2 regions of the Stenotrophomonas sp. ESTM1D_MKCIP4_1 genome follow, and region 2 is predicted to be linked to the other one. Evidence: predicted binding sites of a transcription regulator. Region 2 holds the regulator's gene; the other holds the start of a gene.
What was found. The regulator HrcA, encoded in region 2, represses chaperone genes, less so after heat shock. The targets are predictions, from matches to a motif close to TTNGCACTCNNNNNNNNNGAGTGCNAA.

Region 1 (11,128 bases), 2.2 Mb from region 2:
CGCAGCCCTGGTAGCGCACTTCCAGGCTGATGGTGCCGGCCGCATCGGTCGGCGCACCGGGCAGGGTGGCCTGCAGGCGTTCGCGGTAGGTTTCCACCTCACCGAAGAAATCATCGTGGTGCTTGTCGCCGGCCGGCATCTGCAGGGCACCGGCATTGAAGGCCGGGTCGGCCTTGACGCTGGTGCGGTGGCGGTAGAGGTAGTAGCCGGGGGCGATCTTGAACTGCAGTTGGATCTGGCCCCGTTCGGGCGCACTGGCCGTCAGCGCGAAGGCCTGGTCGACCGGCAGCAGGTCCTTCTCATCCAGCGCGAAGGCCGGCAGGGCCAGCCACAGCAGAGCGCACAGCGCGGCGCCACGAGCAAACAACTTCATCAATCGGTGTCCTCCCGGGTCTGCGCCCGGATCCAGTCCAGATACGCCGGCAGGCCGGCCCGGGTTTCGACCGCGATGCACTCCGGGAGTTCATACGGATGCAGTTCGACGATGCGGGCGATTGCGTCATCGACGCGGCTCGCCGTGGTTTTCACCAGCAACTGCAGTTCGGCGTCGGTGGTGACTTCGCCCTGCCAGCGGTAGGTCGACTGCGCGCCATCCAGACGGGTGACACACGCCGCCAGGTGTTCACCGACCAGCGCGTGCGCGATGCGCTCGGCACTGGCCCGGTCCGGGCAGGTGGTCAACAGCAGCAGGATGGGATCGACGGTCGACATGACCGCCGAGTATAGGGCCGCCGCCGGGTCGAGGCCCGGCGGCGGCGTGGACCGCTGCGTTGCGCGGTCAGTTGGCCAGCTGGCAGGTGGCCGGTTTTGCCGAGGTGAACAGGGCCGGGGTGGCCCACTCGGGGTGGTCGATGAACGGGTTGCGGTTGCCCTGGAAGCTGTAGATCACATCATTTCGCGCACGCTCGGCATCATCCGGCGGGTCGGACAGGTGCCAGTCGATCAAGGTCGACAGCAGGCCCATGTAGGCCGGCGAACTGCTGGTCTTGACGATCTTGCTGCGGTCGTCGGTCAGTTCCAGGTCCGGTTCGGACTGGCCGGTGGCCGCATCCTTGCCGCCCTCATAACGGATGGCCATGTACATCACCGCACGCGCCATATCGCCCTTGCGCTTGCCCCATACCTCGAAGGTGCCGGTATTGCCGTCGGGGGTACGCACCCAGTTGGAATTGCCCGGGTAGCCGCCGCTGCCGCCGCCCTGGCCGTTGTTGGCCTCGGTGGCGCGCTCGCCGCAGCTGGCATCGCACTTGCCGAACGGCTTGTTGCCGCGGTCGGCATTCCACTGCGCATCGGTCAGGTACAGCATGTGGGTGTCGGTGTACGGGGCGTACGGCAGGCCCTTGTCGCCGGTGGTGCTGGCAAAGCCCAGCGAGTTCGGCCAGGTGTGCTCGCGGTTGTAGGTCAGGCCGCTGCCCGTGCCCGCGCGGCTGCTCACCTTGGTGTAGCTGTGGTTGCGGTAGGCATCGAGGATCTTGCCGCTGTTGTTCGGGTCTTCGTCGGCAATCTCCAGGATGGTCCAGGTGCTCGTGCCCGAGCCGCTGTACGGGTAGGCGGTGTGGCCCTTGATGGTCTCGTGCAGCGAGCAGCGCAGCTGGCTGGCGCTGGAGGTGTTCACCTTGGAGTAGTAGCCCTCCGGCGTGCCCGGGTTACCGGGGTTGCCGGGGTCCGGATTACCCGGGTCCGGGTTGCCGGTGGTGCTGGCCACGGTAAAGGCGATGCGGCTGTCAGCAGCCGGGTGCGCGCCCTGGTTGTCGGTGATGCGCGCGGCGCGGATGTCGAAGCGGCAGGCCTCGCCGGCCACCAGCGCGGTATTGGTCGACAGCTTCACGGTCCTGCCACTGCCCGGCCAGGTCAGCGGCACGCTGCCGGATCGGCCGCAGCTCAGGGCGAAGGCGCCGCTGGCCAGGGTGACCGTTTCACTGAACACCACTTCCAGATCGGCCGCCGCCGGGAAGGTGCTGCTGCCCTGCGCCGGGGTGGTGGTGGTGACCGACGGCGGTGTGTTCGGGCCGCCCGGGGTGCCACCGCCACTGAAGGTCTGGTTGGTGTTGCAGCGGCCGAAGGTCTGCCCGGCCGACTCGGCCCAGGTGAAGTGGGCGTACTGGCTGCCGCTGCCGGTCAGCTGCAGCGAGGTGCCCGGCGCGGTGCTGTTGGTCTCGGCCACCGGAATGTTCTGGCTGGTCATGCCCGCCGCGGGGCCACCGGAGGCGGTGATGGCGCCCTCGTAGCTGAGGAACTGGACCACCTTGCCGCTGGCGTCGACCAGGGCGATGCCGTCATTGGGGCCGTTCTGGATGCCGTTGGTGGGGTAATTGACCACGGCAATGGTGGCGCTGCCGCAACCGGCAGCGCTGCCGGCCGGCACCGGGTTGTTGGCGTACACCACGGCCGCCGAAGCGTTGGCGCCGTTGTACAGGTACAGCCGGTAGCCGGACAGGTCCTCGCCAGCGGTGGCGACCACTTCAATGGCTTCGCCGACATCACCGGCCGGGGTGCTGTCGTCGTAGTGCAGTTCGTTGATGAAGACCTCGGCCTGGACCGGCGCGGCGGCCAGCGCCAGCAGGCAGGCGGCGGCGAGCGGGGACAGCAATCGCATCGACTACTCCTTGTGATTGGGAATGCCGGGCCGAGCCTAAGGCCGAACGCGTGACACTTTGTCGTAACTGAACGTCAGATATCTGACACTGCGACGTGGGTCACCAAAAACTGGGAAACCCGCCTGCCGCAGCGGGGCGCGGCCAGCGCAGCCCACCGTCAAAAAATTTTACGGGGCGGGGCTTGAAAGGTCCCGGGGCAGCTCCATCTCTGTCCTGCTCCCGACCTGTCGGGCTTTTTCACACGCAATGCTGGCAGTCACCCTGGGTGAGTGCTAACATCGCCAGACTTTTTCAGACCAATCAATAACTTAAGAGGTCTCTCATGAGCATCAAGCCGCTGCACGACCGCGTTGTGGTCAAGCCGATCGAAGCCGACGAAATCTCCGCCGGCGGCATCGTCATTCCGGATTCGGCCAAGGAAAAGTCCACCAAGGGTGAAGTCGTGGCCGTCGGCCCGGGCAAGGCCCTGGACAACGGTAGCGTGCGCGCTCCGTCGCTGAAGGTTGGCGACAAGGTCATCTACGGCCAGTACGCCGGCAGTTCGTACAAGAGCGAAGGCGTCGAGTACAAGGTCCTGCGCGAAGACGACGTGCTCGCCATCATCGGCTGAGCCCCGGCGCGACCTGCTTCATCCCCTGATTCCAAACACCCAGCCGCCGGGCCTGCCCCGGCGCTACCAATGAGGTAACTGCAATGGCTGCCAAGGATATTCGTTTCGGTGAAGACGCCCGTTCGCGCATGGTGCGCGGCGTCAACGTTCTCGCCAATGCCGTCAAGGCCACCCTGGGCCCGAAGGGCCGCAACGTCGTGCTGGAAAAGAGCTTCGGCGCCCCGACCATCACCAAGGACGGCGTCTCCGTCGCCAAGGAAATCGAACTGGCTGACAAGTTCGAGAACATGGGCGCGCAGATGGTGAAGGAAGTCGCTTCCCGCACCAACGACGACGCTGGCGACGGCACCACCACCGCCACCGTGCTGGCCCAGGCCCTGATCCGCGAAGGCGCCAAGGCTGTGGCCGCCGGCATGAACCCGATGGACCTGAAGCGCGGTATCGACAAGGCCGTCGTGGCCGCCGTCACCGAGCTGAAGAACATCTCCAAGCCGACCGCCGACGACAAGGCGATCGCCCAGGTCGGTACCATCTCGGCCAACTCGGACGAGTCCATCGGCCAGATCATCGCTGACGCGATGAAGGAAGTCGGCAAGGAAGGCGTCATCACCGTTGAAGAAGGCTCGGGCCTGGACAACGAGCTGGACGTGGTCAAGGGCATGCAGTTCGACCGCGGCTACCTGTCCCCGTACTTCATCAACAACCAGCAGTCGCAGACCGCTGACCTGGATGACCCGTTCATCCTGCTGCACGACAAGAAGATCTCCAACGTCCGTGACCTGCTGCCGGTGCTGGAAGGCGTCGCCAAGGCCGGCAAGCCGCTGCTGATCGTTGCCGAAGAAGTCGAAGGCGAAGCGCTGGCGACCCTGGTGGTCAACACCATCCGTGGCATCGTCAAGGTCGTGGCCGTCAAGGCTCCGGGCTTCGGCGACCGTCGCAAGGCGATGCTGGAAGACATGGCCGTGCTGACCGGCGGCACCGTGATCTCCGAAGAAGTGGGCCTGTCGCTGGAAAAGGCCACCATCAAGGACCTGGGCCGCGCCAAGAAGGTGCAGGTTTCCAAGGAAAACACCACCATCATCGACGGCGTGGGCGACAAGGCCAACGTTGACGCACGCGTGGGCCAGATCAAGACCCAGATCCAGGACACCTCCTCCGATTACGATCGCGAGAAGCTGCAGGAACGCGTGGCCAAGCTGGCCGGCGGCGTTGCCGTGATCAAGGTCGGCGCCTCGACCGAAATCGAAATGAAGGAAAAGAAGGATCGCGTCGACGACGCCCTGCACGCCACCCGTGCAGCCGTCGAAGAAGGCGTGGTCCCGGGCGGCGGTGTTGCCCTGGTTCGTGCGGTCACCGCACTGGCCGGCCTGAAGGGTGCCAACGAAGACCAGAACCACGGCATCCAGATCGCCCTGCGCGCGATGGAAGCCCCGCTGCGCGAAATCGTGGCCAACGCCGGTGAAGAACCGTCGGTCATCATCAACAAGGTCAAGGAAGGCACCGGCAGCTTCGGCTACAACGCTGCGACCGGCGAGTTCGGCGACATGCTGCAGTTCGGCATCCTGGACCCGACCAAGGTGACCCGTTCGGCGCTGCAGAACGCAGCCTCGATCGCTGGCCTGATGATCACCACCGAAGCCATGGTTGCCGAAGCTCCGAAGAAGGACGAGCCGGCCATGGGTGGCGCTGGTGGCATGGGCGGCATGGGTGGCATGGGCGGCATGGACTTCTAAGTCCCCGCGCTACCGATGCAATGAAAAACCCCGCCGGAAGGCGGGGTTTTTTTGTGGACGCATTCCATGCCGCTGGTAGGTCCACGCCATGCGTGGATGAAACCGCGCGTGGCATCAACCGTGCGACGCACAGTAGATCCACGCCATGCGTGGATGAAACCGCGCGTGGCATCAACCGTGCGACGCACAGTAGATCCACGCCATGCGTGGATGAAACCGCGCGCGGCATCAACCGTGCGACGCACAGTAGATCCACGCCATGCGTGGATGAAACCGCGCGCGGAATCAACCGCGCAACGCGCGCCGATCCAACCAGACCTTGGCGATGAAGAAGGTGGGCACACCGCCATACAGCACGCCCTTCACCCAAGGCAGCCCCAGCTGGTAGGCAATCAACCCACCTGCGGCCATGCCGACCAGGCCGACGGCCACCGCCCTGCGCTGACGCTGCAACTGCTGCATCTCCTCCTGCTGGCGCGCGGCGATCTTGTCACGCCGCTCATCCGGCTGCATCACGGCGGTGGCGATGGCATCAGCTTGCGAAGGGGTCATGCGGGGGTCCAGAAAAGCGAGTGTCTGGCTTTTATACTGCGCCGGGCGGCAAAGCGGCGTAAACCCCGGTCGCATCCATGCTGCACAAAGCCTTGCCGCCGCAACGCGCCGGCACTAGCCTCCTGCCATGCCTACTTCGTTCCTCGTCGTCGACGACTTTCTTTCCCCGGCCGATGCCCACGGCCTGCGCCACGCCGGCCTGGGCCTGGACTATCCCGCGCAGGATGGCGCATTCCCTGGCCGTAATTCACTGCAGCGGCTGGAAATGCAGGGCCTTGCCGGTGCCGCCTCCCGGCTGTTGAACGAACCGCTGCGGCCGGTGCAGCCGTTGCAGTCACACGGCAAGTTCCGGCTCACCCTGGCCAATGACGAGGGTCGCGCCCGCGTGCATACCGATCAATCGCACTGGTCTGGCATTCTCTACCTCAGCGCGCCCGAACACTGCCAGGGCGGCACCGAATTCTTCCGCCACCGCCGCACCCGCACCGATCGGATGGCGCTCAATCCCACCGAACTGGCTGCGCTGGGCTATGCCGATGGCGCAGCCATGCACCGTGACATCATCGAGCGTGACAGCAACGATGAAAGCGCCTGGGAGCCGACCATGACCATCCCCATGCGCTTCAATCGGCTGGTGCTGCTGCGCCCATGGTTCTGGCACACCGCTGGCCCGGCCTTCGGCGACTGCGCCGAGAACGGCCGGCTGGTGTACCTGATGTTCTTTGAAAGCGCGGCCTGAGCATCAATCCGTAGATCCACGCCATGCGTGGACAAGGCCCGGCCGCTGCAGGCAGATACGCTCGGCCCCTGCACTGATGTCCACCTGGCCATCCTGCATCACATCCGCCCCCAGGATCACTGCGGGGCGCTGATCCAGCCCAATCGCCCGGAACACCGGCAGTTCACTGATGCGCACTTCCACTGCCGGGTGCTGCCACCCTGCACTGGCCAGCGCCGGCAGGGTGTACAGCCACGTTGGCGTCGGCTTGCCACCCAGCCCTTCGCTGCCCCTGCTGCGTGCCCGCACACGCTCATCGCTGCCATCGGTACGCAGGCCCAACGCGCGCGCTGCCGCGTTGTTGAGGATGGTCTGCGCCGCACCGGTATCCACCACGCCGATCGCCTCCACGCCTTCATCGCCCAGCTGCAGGGTGACAAAGCCGAAACCCTTCAACACACCGCTGCGGTCGGGCAGGGCGTTTCCCTGGCAGTACCCCGCGGAGGTCGGCAGCGTCTGCGCCGGCCACAACATCAGGCGTGCATTGGCGAAATCCCAGCGCGTGTCGAAGCGCGCTGTGATGTCCTGGCCGATGATGCCGTGCAACGGCGCGCTGCGAGAAGAAGACAGGCTGGCCAGGTCGGCCTGCAGCGCGGTGACCTGCAGTTGCAGGCTGCCCAGCCCCATCGCCACGCTGCGCGTACTGCGCAGTGCCACCCCGCCCGCGCTGGCGCCCTGCGCGTTGTGATTGCGTGCGTTCGGGTCCTGCAGCTGGAAGCGCTGCACCACGGCCGCATCCAGCAAGGTTGCGCTGGCGGCGCTGTCCACAACCAGATGCAAGGGCTCATCGCCTCCCGCCAACGTGCCCAGTACGGTGGGGTGGCTGGCCTGCATCGTCATCGGCAGGCTGTGCAGCGCGGCCGGCTCAGCCGCAGCTGGCAAGGAAGCGATCAACAGGGGCAGCAGGGCCATGCGCATCGGGGGACTCCTCGGGAAAGAGCGGCCATTTCGCACCACGTGCGTCGTACCGGTATGTCCGCGTTGATACCGGGCCGATACACAGCGCCGTCATACTTGTCGCATGAATGCTACCGCTACCCTCATCGTCGTGGATGACGATGCCAGCATCCGCGACGCCATTGCCGACCACCTGCTGCTGCATGGCTACCGCGTGCGCGTGGCGGCCGATGCTGCCGGCCTGGATGTATTGCTGCAGGTCGAGCGACCCGATGCCATCATCCTGGACTGGATGATGCCCGGCGAAGATGGCCTGTCGGTGTGCCGCCGCCTGCAGTCGCGCGCCATTCCCATCCTGATGCTGTCGGCCATGGGCAGCGCACCGGACCGGGTCATCGGGCTGGAAATGGGCGCCGACGATTACCTGGCCAAACCCTTCGACCCCCGCGAGCTGCTGGCCCGCGTGCGTGCGCTGCTGCGCCGGCAGGACAAGCTGCGCGAGCAGGCGACGATGGAACTGCGTTTTGAAGGCTGGCGCCTGCTGCCGGCACCGCGCCGCCTGCTGGCGCCCGATGGTGCCGAGGTCGCGCTCAGTCGCGGCGAGTTTGCCCTGCTGCACGCGCTGGCGGAGCGCCCGGACCGCGTACTGGACCGCGATCAGCTGATGCAGCTCACGCGAGGCGACGACAGTGACAGCGTGGACCGCGCCGTGGACCTGGCCATCAGCCGCCTGCGACGCAAGCTGGCCCAGGCCGCCAGCGGCGGCGAGCGCCTGGTGCAGACCCTGCGCGGCGAAGGCTATCGCTTTGGCGCAGCGGTGCAGCGATTGTGAGCGCGCGTCTGAGCACTGTGCGCTGGAGCACCGCACGATGGATTGCGATGCTGGCCGTCAGCAGCCTGCTGCTGGCCACGGCGGTGAGCATGGCCGTGGTGGGCTGGCTGCCGCGCCCGGCAGCGCCGCAGATGCGGCTGGACCAGGCCATGCAGGTACTGCGCGGGGAGCACGCGGGCGACAGCATGGGCCTGCGCGTGGACACGCGGACGCAGGCCCCACACGGTGCCGAACACGAGCGGCTGCGACAGATGGTGGCAGATGACCTGCGCCAGCCCGTCCAGCGCGTGCGGCTGGTCTGGGCAGGCAACAGCAAGCCGCCGGATATTCATGTCATTGCCGCTGGTGCGGAGCAGGGAAGCCGCGGCGATGTGGCTGCACTGAAAGCCGCGCAGCAGGTGCTGGCCAGCCTGCCGTGGCCACCGTTTGAACTGGCCGTGCAGCAGCCCGACGGTCGCTGGCGCGTGGTCAGCAGCACCTACAGCGATCTGGCCGCGTGGCGGCGGCAGGTCCTTCTGGCCCTGCTGGGCGGCACTGTGCTGCTGGCACCGCTGGCCGCGTGGGCGGCGGTGCGCCTGAGCCGGCCGTTGCGCCGCCTGGCCGACGCCAGCGCCACCCTTGACCTGCACGCGCAGGCACCGCTGCCTGATGACGGCCCCCGCGAAGTACAGATGCTGGCCGAAGCCCTGGATGCCGGCCGCACCCGCCTGCGCGAACAGGCGCAACAGATGACACGCATGCTGGCAGCGGTGGCGCATGACCTGCGCACCCCGCTCACCGGCCTGCGCCTGCGCGCCGATTTCGCCCCGCCCGCGCAGGCTGCGCGCATGGTGGCCGATATCGAGCGCATGAACGCCATGATCGAGCAGGTGCTGGATTACGCTCGCGGCGAGTTGCAGCCGCCACAGCTGCAACCGATGGATCTGGTCCCTCTGCTGGAAGACTGTGTGCAGGCCGCACGTCTGCGCGGCCTTGACGTTGCCGTTGAACTGCCCCGCACATTGCCCTGGCGCGCTGACGCACTGCTGCTGCGCCGCGCGCTGGACAACCTCATCGACAACGCCGGTCGTTACGCCGGTGCCGTGGAGCTGCGCGCGGCGCAGGTGGATGCACGGGTGCAGCTGGACATCATGGACCGTGGCCCCGGCATTCCCGCCGATGATCGCGAGCGCCTGCTGCAACCGTTCCAGCGCAGCGAAACCTCGCGCAGCCGCACAACCGGCGGCACCGGCCTGGGCCTGGCCGTTGCGGCCAACGCCGCCCGCAGCCACGCCGGCCACCTGCAGCTGTTGCAGCGCGAAGGCGGCGGCCTGATCGCCCGCCTGCAACTGCCCCAGTAGATCCACGCCACGCGTGGATGAACCTTCCGATCCACTTGCAACACCCACCCACGCCTGAATATGATTAGCCGCCTAATCATATCCGTGTATGCAATGCTGGAAGCCAAGCACACTGCCCTCATCGGTGAAGCCACCCGCCGCGGCCACGCCAACCTGGCCCAGCTGCGCCTGTGCTTCCAGCTGCTGTCCCTGTCCAGCGCCATCGATCGCGACTGCGCCACCCGCCTCGCACCGCACGGCCTCAGCGAAGGCCGCTTCATCGTGCTGTTCCTGCTGCAGGGCGCTGGCGGCACCTTGCCCCCGCACGAACTGGCCGAGCGTGCAGGCGTCACCCGTGCCACCATCAGCGGCCTGCTGGACGGGCTGCAGCGCGAGGGCCTGCTGCAACGAAAGCCCGATGACGAAGACGGCCGCCGCCTGCAGATCGTGCTGACCGCGCGCGGCAAACGCCTGGCCGAAGAACTGTTCAACCAGCACACGCAGTGGATCGGCGGGTTGTTCAACGGCTTGGATGCAACCGAGCAGGCACAACTTTCGACGCTGCTGGAAAAGGTGTGGCAGCACACCGACACTGGCCGGGACGCGACCCCGTGAGTGCGGCCATCAACACGACGCGGCAGCACGAACTGGATACCGGAAAGGTGGCCAGCACGCATCTGGCCGAGTGTCTTGCGGTGGATTTCGCACTTCTGCTGCAGACCGTTGCGACGCCGCCAGACGCCGCAGTGCAACGCATGCGCGAAGCTGCCAGCAAGGGTGTCACACAGCGCATGGCCCTGGCTGCAACGCTGCTGCGCGAAGCAGGGCAGGGCGATGCAGCACAGTGGCAGTCGCACCCCTCAGACACGGTACGAGGCTGGGCCTGCTACCTCATCGGCAGTGATGCCACATTGGCGATGTCCGGCAAGCTGCACGCCCTGCGGCCACTGGCCGATGATCCGCATTTCGGCGTGCGCGAATGGGCGTGGCTGGCCGTGCGTGCTGACGTGGTGGCAGCGCCTTTGCAGGCACTACAGTTGCTGCTGCCGTGGACCGGTGAAGCCTCACCTTACCTGCGCCGGTTCGCCTGTGAAGCACTGCGCCCGCGCGGCGCATGGGCCACACACATCGCCGCCTTCAAGCAGCAACCGCAGCACGCACTTCCGCTGCTGGAAGCACTGGCCAACGACCCCGAGCGCTACGTGCAGGACTCGGTGGGCAACTGGCTCAACGATGCCAGCAAGACGCAACCCGAGTGGGTGCGCGATCTCTGTACGCGTTGGCAACGCGAACACAGTAGCTCAGCAAACGCACACATCCGCAAGCGCGCCCAACGCACCCTCAGCAAAACGTAGAGTCGAGCTTGCTCAACTGCTCTTGGCGTGTAGAAAGAGCAGTCGAGCAAGCCCGACTCTACGGTAGATCTACGCCCTGCGTGGATGAAGCCATCCGCGCAACCCGATTGCTGCTACGGGTGCACCCGCTCTGCCGCGTGCGTACCCAGCGCCAGGCAGGCCAGCATCAGCCCTTCCATCACCCGCTCGCCCACGTCATGTTCCGGCCCGCCGTTGCGACGGCAGCGTTCGGCTGCCAACAACACCTCATGCAGGACGCGAAGCCCGGCCAAGGCGCAATCGCCATCGGCAATCTGGATACGGCGTCCGATCGGCAGGTTGGACTCGGGCCACGGCTGCCCATCGCTGCCGTAGCCGGCACCAATGCGCCGCAGGCTGGTAATGAAGCGGTTGGGATCGCGGAATGCGTCGTCGGCGTTGGCCGGTTCGTCGTGGTTGCGGCCCGGGAAGGGAAC
Region 2 (11,128 bases):
CAGATCGCTCATGCCACGCGTTCGGCGTGGAAGCGCGTGGCGTCTGCCAGCGCGGCAGGCGCGGCAGCAATCACGTCGAACTCCTCGAAGCCGTTGGCGAGGGTGGCTTCCAGTGCGGCATGGGTGCCGGCAATGGCGCGCGAAATGGCCTGCTGCATCGACTCACCCCGCAACAGGAAGGAGACCACCAGCGACATCAACACATCGCCGGTACCGGCCACATCGACGGGCAGCAGCGGCGATGTCCATCGCCAGGTTTCCTCGCGGCCCACGGCCAGGGTCACCAGTTCGCCCGGGTTGCCGCCCACACTGTGCGCGATCACCCACTGTGGGCCGCGTGCGAGAAGCGTGCGCGCCGCTGCGATGGCGTCGGCCTCGGCCAGGGCCGGCAGGCCGGTGAGGCGATTGAGCTCGAATGCATTGGGCGTCACCAGCCAGGCATGCGGCAGCAGGCGTTCGGCGAAGATCGCTTCCAGCCCGGGCTCCACGTAAGGGCCGGTGTGGGTGTCACCGATCACTGGGTCCAGGCAGTAGCGCAGGTGTGGGCAGGCCGGCAGGGTCGCGTCCAGCCAGTCGGCGAAGGCGGCACCATTGGCGGCACTGCCGAAGTAGCCTGAGACCAGCATCTTTGCGCGCTGCGGCAGGCCGCGTTCGTGGGTACCGAGGAGCAGGTCGGCGAACCAGTCGGCGGGAAGCACGCGGCCGCGGGTGGTGTCGTAGAACGGCGCGTTGCTGAGCAGGACGGTGGGGATTTCCGCCACCCGCACGCCGAGCGCGCGCATCGGGGGCACGGCGGCGCTGTTGCCGGCGTGGCCGTAGACGAGCTGCGACTGGACGGAGATGACATCGATCGGCGAGGGCCCGTCGGGACGCTGGCGGCGGCCGTGGAGCAGGTGGTTGTCGGGGGATTCGCTCATGCCCGCATTCTACGCCCAAGGGGGTTTTCAGCAGGGCTTGCAGCCCTGCACCTGCTGCAACCGCAACCGCAACCGCAACGGCAAAAGCCAGAGCGGCATTCCGTGGGATGGCGGGGCGGTGTGGGTGGGCAGGACACGCCGTAAACCCATCCATGGGGGCTCGATGGCGCCATCCATGGCGCCAACGGTCCTGCCCACCCACACCACCCCGCCTCTGACAGATTCCGTGCGCTGATGGTGGGTGCCGACCGTTGGTCGACACATCTGTCAGATGTCATTTTTCCAAATGGGGTCAGAGCCCGTTGCAAAGCAACGGGATCCGACCCCGCCTTCGACAGTTGGCCGGTGGCCAGTAGATCCACGCCATGCGTGGATGAAATCTGTCAGATATCGAATGAATTCATTCGTGTCGACCAAGGTCGACACCCACCAGAGCAGAATGCCGTTCCGACAGATCGCGAAAAACCGTCGAAGGCGGGGTGGGTCCGGTTGAGGGGGCGTGAGCGCCATGGATGGCGCGACCGAGCTTACATGGACGTACTTGCAGCGTCCCCCTCAACCGGACCCACCCCGCCAACCCTCAGCAAACCCGCTTTTGACGTTGACGTTGACGTTGACGTTGACGTCAGCAGGTGCAGGGCTGCAAGCCCTGCAACCCCACCCCCTCAGTGCGCAGGGCGCGAGGGCGGCAGCCAGGCGGCGATGATGCCCAGCAGCGGCAGGAACGCGGTCAGCTGGTACACGTACTCGATGCTCGTCCTGTCGGCCAGCAGACCCAGCACCGCCGCACCCAGCCCACCCATGCCGAAGGCGAAGCCGAAGAACAGCCCCGACACCATGCCGATGCGGTGCGGCATCATCTCCTGCGCATACACCACGATGGCCGAAAACGCCGACGACAGCACGAAGCCGATCAGCACCGCCAGCACCGTCGTCCAGAACAGATCCGCATGCGGCAGCGCCAGCGCGAACGGCGCCACGCCAAGGATCGAGGTCCAGATGATCGGCTTGCGGCCAATGCGATCGCCCAGCGGGCCGCCGAGGAAACCACCGGCCGCCGACGCCACCAGGAACGCGAACAGGTGCAGCTGCGCCTGCGCCACCGGAATGCCGAAGTGGTGGATCAGGTAGAACGTGAAGTAACTGCCGATGCTGGCCATGTAGAAGTACTTGCTGAAGATCAGCACCAGCAGGATCGCCATCACCCGCGCCACGGTGCGGGTCGGGTGACGCGGGGCGACCGTGCCCTGCCCGGCCGGACGCGGCGTGCCTAGATGCAGCGCGTACCAACGGCTGACATACGTCAGCAGGGCGATGCCGATCAGCGCCGCGCCGGCAAACCACGACGCGGCATGCTGGCCGTACGGCACGATCACCGCAGCGGCGATCAGCGGGCCCAACGCGGTACCGAAATTGCCGCCGACCTGGAACACCGACTGGGCGAAACCGTGGCGCCCGCCGGACGCCAGCCGCGCGATGCGCGAGGCTTCCGGATGGAAAATGGCCGAACCGATGCCGACCATGGCCGCCGCCAGCAGTACCATCGCATAGTTCGGCGCGAAGCCGAGCAGCAGCATGCCGCACAGGGTCGACGCCATGCCGATGGGCAGTGAGTACGGTGCTGGCCTGCGGTCGGTGGCCAGGCCCACCAGCGGCTGGAAGATCGACGCGGTCAGCTGGTAGGTCAGCGTGATCAGGCCGATCTGGGTGAAGCTGAGGTTGAAGCCGCCCTTGATGACCGGATAGATGGCCAGGATCAGCGACTGCATCATGTCGTTGACCACATGGGAGGTGGAAATGGCCGCCAGCACCCCGCGGGATGTGCTGCGGGTGGTGGGGGCGGGTGTGGCCAGGCTGGACATGGTGCGCAGTCAGGATGGGGGCGAGCCGTGCATGCTACGGTGCCCTCCCCCTCCCTTCCGCCGCGTTCTGGTCATGCCATATCGCAAAAAGGACACGCCCTGCGCGATCAGGGAGTCCGCGCCCTGGAACGAAGTGCCCGGCCACCGGCCGGTAACCTGCCGGGTGAAGGACTATCCCGCCGGCACCCGGGTATCGCCGCACCGGCACCGCCGCCACCAGCTGGTCTATGCGATGTCCGGCCTGATGGTGGTGCGCTCGGAAGTCGGCCGCTGGGTGGTGCCATCCACCCGCGCCATCTGGATGCCGGCCGGCATGGCCCACGCGGTGGACTGCATCGCCGATGTGCACATGCGCAGCCTGTACATCGATCCGGCGTTCGCCCCGCAGCTGGCTACCGAAGCGTTCGCGGTGCAGGTGGCGCCTTTGCTGCGCGAACTGCTGCATGCCGCCAGCCAGATCGAAGGCGAACACCACGACGACAGCCGCGATGGCCGCGTGGTCCGCCTGCTGCTGGACGAACTGCACCGCATGGACGTGCTGCCGCTGCACCTGCCTACGCCCAACGATCCGCGGCTGCAGCGCATCTGCCAGCACATCCAGAAGCATCCCGGTGACGAAGCCACCCTGCAGGACTGGTCCGAAGCGCTGTCGGTGGACGTGAAAACGATCCAGCGCCATTTCGCCAGCGAACTGGGCATGACCTTCGGCCAGTGGCGGCAGCAGGCGCGGCTGCTGGCCGCGATGGAGCGCCTGGCCGTGGGCGAGAAGGTGATCGATGTGGCGCTGGCGATGGGCTACGACAGCCCCAGTGCGTTCACCAGCATGTTCAAGCGTCAGCTGGGGCAGACACCGGCGGCGTTTTTCCGCTGATCGCATACGAAAACGCCGGGCAGTGCCCGGCGTCGTCGTTCAACACGTACCTGAAGGATCAGGACGTCATGCGGTCCCAGAAGCCCTTGACGCCATCCATGAAGGTGGCCGACTTCGGCGAATGCTTGCGCGCTTCCTCGCCGACGAAAGTGGCCTCGAACTGTTCCAGCAGCTTGCGCTGATCGTTGGTCAGGTTCACCGGGGTTTCCACCACCACGCGGCAGTACAGGTCGCCTTCGCTGCGGCTGCGTACCGAACGCACGCCCTTGCCGCGCAGGCGGAACAGCTTGCCGGTCTGGGTCTCGGCCGGGATGCGGATCTCCGCTTCGCCGCCAAGGGTGGCCACGCGCACGGTGTCGCCCAGCGCGGCCTGCGAGATGCGGATCGGCACTTCGCAGTGCAGGTCGTCGCCATCACGCTGGAAGATGTGGTGCTCGCGCACGCGCACTTCCACGTAGAGGTCACCGGGCGGCGTACCGGCCGGGCCGGCCTCGCCTTCACCCTGCAGGCGGATGCGGTCACCGGTATCGACGCCGGCCGGCACCTTCACCGACAGCACCTTGTCTTCCTCGATGCGGCCGTTGCCGTGGCAGGTCTTGCACGGCTTGGCGATGATCTGGCCGCGGCCGTTGCAGTTGTGGCAGGCCTGCTGCATGGCGAAGATGCCGCGCTGGATGCGCACCTGGCCGCGGCCATGGCACACGTTGCAGGTCTCGACCTTGCCGTCTTCCGAGCCGCTGCCATCGCAGTCGCCACATTCGGCCAGGGTCGGGATCTCGATCCGGCGCTCGACACCGCGCACGGCCTCTTCCAGATCCAGTTCCATCACATAGCCGATGTCGGCACCGCGACGGGCCTGGCGCTGGCCACCACCGCCGCCACCAAAGATGTTGCCGAAGATATCGCCGAAGATATCGTTCATGTCCGGGCCGCCCGGACCACCGCCGCCGCCCATGCCGTGCTCGAACGCGGCGTGGCCGTGGGCATCGTACATGCGGCGCTTGTTGCCGTCGGACAGCGTTTCGTAGGCTTCCTTGCACTCCTTGAAGGAGGCTTCGGCGGCCGCATCACCCGGGTTGCGGTCCGGGTGGAACTTCATCGCGCAGCGACGGTAGGCCTTCTTCAGCTCTTCGTCGGTGGCGGTGCGGGCAACGCCCAGCACTTCGTAGTAATCGCGCTTGCTCATATCGTGGATCGCATTCCGGAAAGTCGGGATTCGTCAAAGCGGAAGAGCGGAACCAGGTCCGCTCTTGCGTCGGGCGCCCCGACACGCCGGCAGGCGGTCAGGACCCTGGTACGACAACGGGACGCTGGTGGCCAGCGTCCCGCGTCGGTCCGGATCAGGACTTCTTGTCGTCCTTGACTTCGGTGAACTCGGCGTCCACCACGTCATCCTGCGCCTTGCCTGCGTTGCCGGCGTCGGCACCCGGGGCACCGCCCTGGTCGGCCGAAGCAGCGGCGAACAGCGCCTGGCCGGCTTCTTCCAGCACCTTCGACTTGGCTTCGATCTGTGCCTTGTCGTCACCCTTCATCGCGGTTTCCAGGTCGGCCAGCGCCGCCTCGACCTTGCCGATGACATCGCCGCCCACCTTGCTGCCGTGCTCGGTGATGGCGCTGCGGGTGCCGTGGATCAGGGCGTCGGCCTGGTTGCGGGCCTGCACCAGTTCCTGGAACTTCTTGTCTTCTTCGCGGTTGGCTTCCGCGTCGGCGACCATGCGTGCGATCTCTTCCTCGGACAGACCCGAACCGGCCTTGATCTCGACCTTCTGTTCCTTGTTGGTCTTCTTGTCCTTGGCCGACACGTGCAGGATGCCGTTGGCGTCGATGTCGAAGGACACTTCCACCTGCGGCAGGCCACGCGGGGCCGGCTCGATGCCGGACAGGTCGAACTTGGCCAGCGACTTGTTGAAGCGGGCCTGTTCGCGCTCACCCTGCAGCACGTGCACGGTCACGGCCGACTGGTTGTCCTCGGCGGTGGAGAACACCTGCGAGGCCTTGGTCGGGATGGTGGTGTTCTTCTCGATGATCTTGGTGAACACGCCGCCCATGGTCTCGATGCCCAGCGACAGCGGGGTCACGTCCAGCAGCAGCACGTCCTTGACGTCGCCGCCCAGCACGCCGCCCTGGATCGCCGCACCCAGTGCCACGGCTTCGTCCGGGTTGACGTCCTTGCGCGGTTCCTTGCCGAAGAACTCGGTCACCGCCTGCTGCACCTTCGGCATGCGGGTCTGGCCACCGACCAGGATCACTTCGCTGATGTCGCTCGAGCGCAGGCCGGCATCGTTCAGGGCGACGCGGCACGGCTCGATCGACTTCTTGATCAGCTCGTCCACCAGCGATTCCAGCTTGGCGCGGGTCAGCTTGATGTTCAGGTGCTTCGGACCCGAGGCATCGGCGGTGACGTACGGCAGGTTCACTTCGGTCTGCTGGGCGCTGGACAGCTCGATCTTGGCGCGCTCGGCGGCGTCCTTCAGGCGCTGCAGGGCCAGCGGATCCTTGCGCAGGTCGATGCCCTGGTCCTTGTTGAACTCTTCGACCAGGTACTCGATGACGCGGTTGTCGAAATCTTCGCCGCCCAGGAAGGTGTCGCCGTTGGTGGCCAGCACTTCAAACTGCTTCTCACCGTCGACGTTGGCGATCTCGATCACCGAGACGTCGAAGGTGCCGCCGCCCAGGTCGTACACCACGATCTTGCGATCCTTGTTGTCGCCCTTGTCCAGGCCATAGGCCAGCGCGGCCGCGGTCGGCTCGTTGATGATGCGCTTGACGTCCAGACCGGCGATGCGGCCGGCGTCCTTGGTCGCCTGGCGCTGGCTGTCGTTGAAGTAGGCCGGCACGGTGATGACCGCTTCGGTGACCTTTTCACCGAGGAAGTCCTCGGCGGTCTTCTTCATCTTTTCCAGCACCTTGGCCGAGATTTCCTGCGGCGCCATGCGCTTGGCATCGCTGGTGGACACCCAGGCGTCGCCATTGTCGTGGGCCAGGATGCTGTACGGGACGTGGGCGATGTCCTTCTGCACTTCAGCGTCGGTGAACTTGCGGCCGATCAGGCGCTTCACCGCGTAGAAGGTGTTCTTGGGGTTGGTGACGGCCTGGCGCTTGGCCGAGGCGCCGACCAGGACTTCGCCGTCCTTGGTGTAGGCGACGATCGACGGGGTGGTGCGATCGCCTTCCGAATTCTCGATGACGCGGGCCTTGCCGCCGTCCATGATCGCCACGCACGAGTTGGTGGTGCCGAGGTCGATACCAATGATCTTGCCCATGGGGGAGACTCCTGAAGAATGCTTGTGGGTGTCAGTCCGGCCGGTCGGCCGGTGGATGAATGGGATGTGGGGGAGGCTCGTGGAACATTCAAGCCATCACCCGAACGCTGTGTTCAACCGTTCAAGGTTCGCCGGGCATGGCCCGGCGCGACCGATCCCGGGCGGCTTTGCGCCCGGGGCGCCGGGTCAGTCGGCGGCCACCACCACCAGCGCCGGCCGCAGCAGGCGCTCGTTGAGCAGGTAGCCCTTCTGGAACACGGTCACCACGCTGCCGGGGGCGGCACCGGGGGCCGGCACCTGGCTGATGGCCTGGTGGTGTTCCGGGTTGAACGGCTGGCCGGTCGGGTCCAGCAGGACCAGGCCGTTGTCGGCGGCGACCTTCAGCAGCTGCTTGTAGGTCATTTCCAGCCCCTCTCGCAGCGGGTTGGCGTCGTCGCCGGCGGCCTTCAGGCCGGCATCCAGGCTGTCAAACACCGGCAGCAGTTCGCCCAGCAGCTTTTCGTTGGCGAACTTGCGGGCCTGGTCGATGTCGCGGGCCACGCGCTTGCGCTGGTTTTCAAGGTCGGCGCGCTCACGCAGCGCATCGGCCTTGACCTGCTCGACCTCGGCGCGCAGGCGCTCCAGTTCGTCATGGGTGCCTGCGGCGGCGGCCGCATCAGCGGCGCTCTGCTGGGATTCGATATCTGGATGTTCTTGGTTCATGTCTGGGTCCCTGGCGGTCACTCTCCGCCTCCACCCACCCTAGTGTGGGCGGGATGCTGCGTTTCAAGCGTCGGCCGGCCCTGGACCGCGTCGCGGGGGCGAAAAGGCCGCCCCGAGTACGTCCGCGGTGGCCTGGACCAGGGGAATCACCCGGTCGTACGCCATCCGCTTCGGCCCGATCACCCCCAGCACGCCCAGCACCTGGCCATTGGCCGTATAGGGCGCGGTGACCAGCGAAACCCCCTGCAGCGGCATCATCCCGGTCTCTTCGCCGATGAAGATGCGCACGCCCGGGGCCTGGATCGTCCGCTCCAGCAGCTGCAGGATCTCGCGCTTGCTGGAAAACAGCTCGAACAGCTCGCGCAGCCGTTCCAGGTCGGACAGGTCCTGCACCCCCATCAGCCGGGTCTGGCCGGCCACCAGCATGTCGTCGGCTGGCGGTTGCAGGGCCTGCTCGGCCAGTTCGATGCTGTGGGCCAGCAGCTGTTCCAGCTCGGAACGGGCATCACGCAGCTCCAGCAGCAGGCGGGTGCGGATCTCGGCCAGCGGCAGGCCGGCGAAATGGGCATTGAGGTAGTTGGCCACCTGTTCCAGCTGGCCGGGCTCGAAGTCCTGGCGGGTCTCGATGACCCGGTTCTGCACTTCGTTGTCGGCAAACACCAGGATCGCCAGCACCCGGCGCCCATCCAGCGCCACGAAATCGATCTGGCGGAAGGCGAACTGCTCGCGGCGCGGCGCACTGACCACCCCGACGAAATGGCTCATTGCCGACAGCAGCTCCGACGCACTGCCGAGCAGGGCCTGGGTGCTGCCGCCACCGGCCAGCTCATGGCGCAGCCGGGCCAGTTCCCCCTCGCCCGGCGGCTGCATCTGCAGCAGGCTGTCGACAAAGACCCGGTAGCCGTGCGCGGTCGGGATCCGCCCGGCCGAGGTATGCGGCGAGGCCAGCAGGCCCAGATCCTCCAGATCGCCCAGGATGTTGCGGATGGTGGCCGGGCTGACCTCCAGCCCGGCCACGCGCGCCAGCGTCTGCGAGCCGACCGGCTCACCGTCCTGGATGTAGCGCGCTATCAGCGTGCGCAGCAGATGGCGCGCACGCGGGGCAAGCTGGTCAGCGGAACCGTGCATGGAATCAACCTGTGAGACACGGACATTAGATAATGGCGGTGCGTCGCCTTGGCAAGTCATTGGACCACCCCGTCGCGCGTGCTAGCGTTGCGCGGCTCAGACACCCCTGTACCCATGCTCAGACATCTTTCGATCAAGGATTTCGCCGTCGTCCGCGCCACCGAGCTCGAGTTCGGGCCCGGCATGACCGTCGTTTCAGGCGAGACCGGCGCCGGCAAGTCGCTGATGGTCGACGCGCTGGGCTTCCTCTCCGGCCTGCGCGCTGACAGCGGCGTGGTCCGCCATGGTGCTGCCCGCGCCGAACTGTCGGCCGAATTCGCCCTGGACCAGCTGCAGGCCGCACGCCAGTGGCTGGCCGACAACGAACTGGACGACGAGGACCAGTGCCAGCTGCGCCGGGTCATCCGTGCCGATGGCGGCTCGCGCTCGTGGATCAACGGGCGCCCGGTCACCCTGGCGCAGCTGGCCGAACTGGCCGGGCGGCTGGTGGAAATCCACGGCCAGCATGAGCAGCAGGCCCTGCTGACCCGCCCGTCGCAGCTGGCCCTGCTGGATGCCTATGCCCGCAACGAGGACGAGCGCCGGCAGGTCCGCCGCGCCGCCGCCGCGTGGCAGACGCTGGTGGATGAATCCCTGGCCCTGTCGCAACAGGGCGACGTTTCCGACCGCATCGGCTTCCTCGAACACCAGCTGCGTGAGCTGGACCGCGAGGATCTGGAACCCGAATCGATTGCTGCGCTAGGCGCCAGCCATCGCCGCCAGGCGCATGCCAGCGCCCTGCTGAGTGCCTGCCAGGCGGCCAGCAACCAGCTCAACGGCGATGACGGCAGCTCGGCGCTGGACCTGCTGCAGCAGGTGCGCCACGAACTGTCGCGCCTGCTCGAGCACGACCCGCGCCTGGGCGAGGTGGACGGCCTGATCGAAAACGCCTCGATCCAGCTGCACGAAGCCCTGTCGCTGCTGGACCGCGTGCATGACGACCTTGATGCCGACCCGGAGCAGTTCGAGGAGAACGAGCGCCGCCTCGGCCGTCTGCACGACCTGGCCCGCAAGCATCGCGTGCCGATGGATGAACTGGGCGCGCAGCGCGAACGCATGCATGCCGAAGTGGAGCAGCTGCGTGGCGCCGACGAGCGCCTGCAGCGCCTGGCCGGTGAGATCGACAAGGCTGCGGCCGCCTGGCGCGTGCAGGCCGAAGTGCTCAGTGCCAGCCGCCGCACCGCCGCGGCCGAGCTGTCGGCCACCACCACCAGCATCATTGCCGAACTGGGCATGGGCGGCGGCCAGTTCCTGATCGAGCTGGAACCGCAGGACGGCGGCAAGCCGGACCCGCAGGGTGCCGAGCGCGTGGAGTTCCTGGTGGCGGCCAACGCCGGCCAGCCGCCGCGTGCGCTGCGCAAGGTCGCCTCCGGCGGTGAACTCTCGCGCATCTCACTGGCCATCGAAGTGGCGGCACTGGACCTGGATGCGGTGCCGACCATGGTGTTCGACGAAGTCGATTCGGGCATCGGCGGCGCGGTGGCCGACATCGTCGGCCAGAAGCTGCGCGCCCTGGGCGAGAAGCGGCAGGTGCTGTGCGTGACCCACCTGCCGCAGGTCGCGTCCAAGGGCCATGCCCATTACCGGGTCAGCAAGGCCCCGGTGGAAGGCATGACCCAGAGCGCCGTGGAAAAGCTGGACACCAAGGCACGCGAAGAAGAGCTGGCACGCATGCTGGGTGGCGTGGAAGTGAGCAAGGAAGCGCGCGCCGCCGCCCGCAAGCTGCTGGTAGCGTCGAACTCGCCGGATTGACCGCGTTCATCCACGCATGGCGTGGATCTACGGGTAGTGCCGGCCGCTGGCCGGCAATATGGTTGCCGGGCGGCGCGGTGCGGGTCACCCCAGCGGCCGCGCCAGATCCACGTTCTCCACCAGGAAATCCAGCAACACGCGCACCCGCAGCGGCAGGTAACCGCCCTGCCCCAGGAACACCGCGTGGACCTCTTCCAGATCACCGGGATTGGCCGCTTCAAGCACCGGCACCAGGCGCCCCGCCGCCACATCCGCCTGCACCTGGAACGCGGCCAGCCGCGCCATGCCCAGGCCGCCCAGCACCAGCTGGCGCAGCGCGTCACCATTGCTGGCGCGGGCATTGCCGCTGGGCAGCACCCGCAGTTCGCGGCCGTCGTGCAGCACCGGCCAGCCCTGCATCGCGCGGGCGTGGCCGATATCCAACCGGTTGTGCGCCTGCAGTTCCTCGGCCGTGCCCGGCAGACCGTGCAGGCGCGCATACGCAGGCGCTGCCACGATCATCATCCGGGTCGACCCCAATCGCCGCGCCACCAGGCTGGAACTCTTCAGCGGCCCCGCCCGCACGGCCACGTCGGTGCGCTGCTCCAGCAGGTC

Region 1: C1924_RS17845 (co-chaperone GroES) is a predicted target of HrcA. The motif match lies at 2,847-2,873, and genes of this name have one in related genera.

What each region holds. Positions count from the first base shown of each region.
Region 1 is NZ_CP026004.1:3,919,382-3,930,509, reverse strand. Features, by position in the region: gene C1924_RS17860 (protein-disulfide reductase DsbD) at 1-376, opposite strand, end outside; gene cutA (divalent-cation tolerance protein CutA) at 373-711, opposite strand; gene C1924_RS17850 (endonuclease) at 779-2,596, opposite strand; gene C1924_RS17845 (co-chaperone GroES) at 2,920-3,207, shown strand; gene groL (chaperonin GroEL) at 3,291-4,940, shown strand; gene C1924_RS17835 (hypothetical protein) at 5,226-5,492, opposite strand; gene C1924_RS17830 (DUF6445 family protein) at 5,620-6,231, shown strand; gene C1924_RS17825 (pepsin/retropepsin-like aspartic protease family protein) at 6,235-7,188, opposite strand; gene C1924_RS17820 (response regulator transcription factor) at 7,292-7,999, shown strand; gene C1924_RS17815 (HAMP domain-containing sensor histidine kinase) at 8,047-9,339, shown strand; gene C1924_RS17810 (MarR family transcriptional regulator) at 9,433-9,933, shown strand; gene C1924_RS17805 (DNA alkylation repair protein) at 9,930-10,673, shown strand; gene C1924_RS17800 (hypothetical protein) at 10,787-11,128, opposite strand, start outside.
Region 2 is NZ_CP026004.1:1,745,278-1,756,405, reverse strand. Features, by position in the region: gene C1924_RS08185 (prephenate dehydrogenase) at 1-12, opposite strand, end outside; gene pdxY (pyridoxal kinase) at 9-917, opposite strand; gene C1924_RS08175 (MFS transporter) at 1,583-2,779, opposite strand; gene C1924_RS08170 (helix-turn-helix transcriptional regulator) at 2,853-3,650, shown strand; gene dnaJ (molecular chaperone DnaJ) at 3,709-4,836, opposite strand; gene dnaK (molecular chaperone DnaK) at 4,991-6,913, opposite strand; gene grpE (nucleotide exchange factor GrpE) at 7,100-7,615, opposite strand; gene hrcA (heat-inducible transcriptional repressor HrcA) at 7,679-8,743, opposite strand; gene recN (DNA repair protein RecN) at 8,858-10,534, shown strand; gene C1924_RS08140 (LysR family transcriptional regulator) at 10,619-11,128, opposite strand, start outside.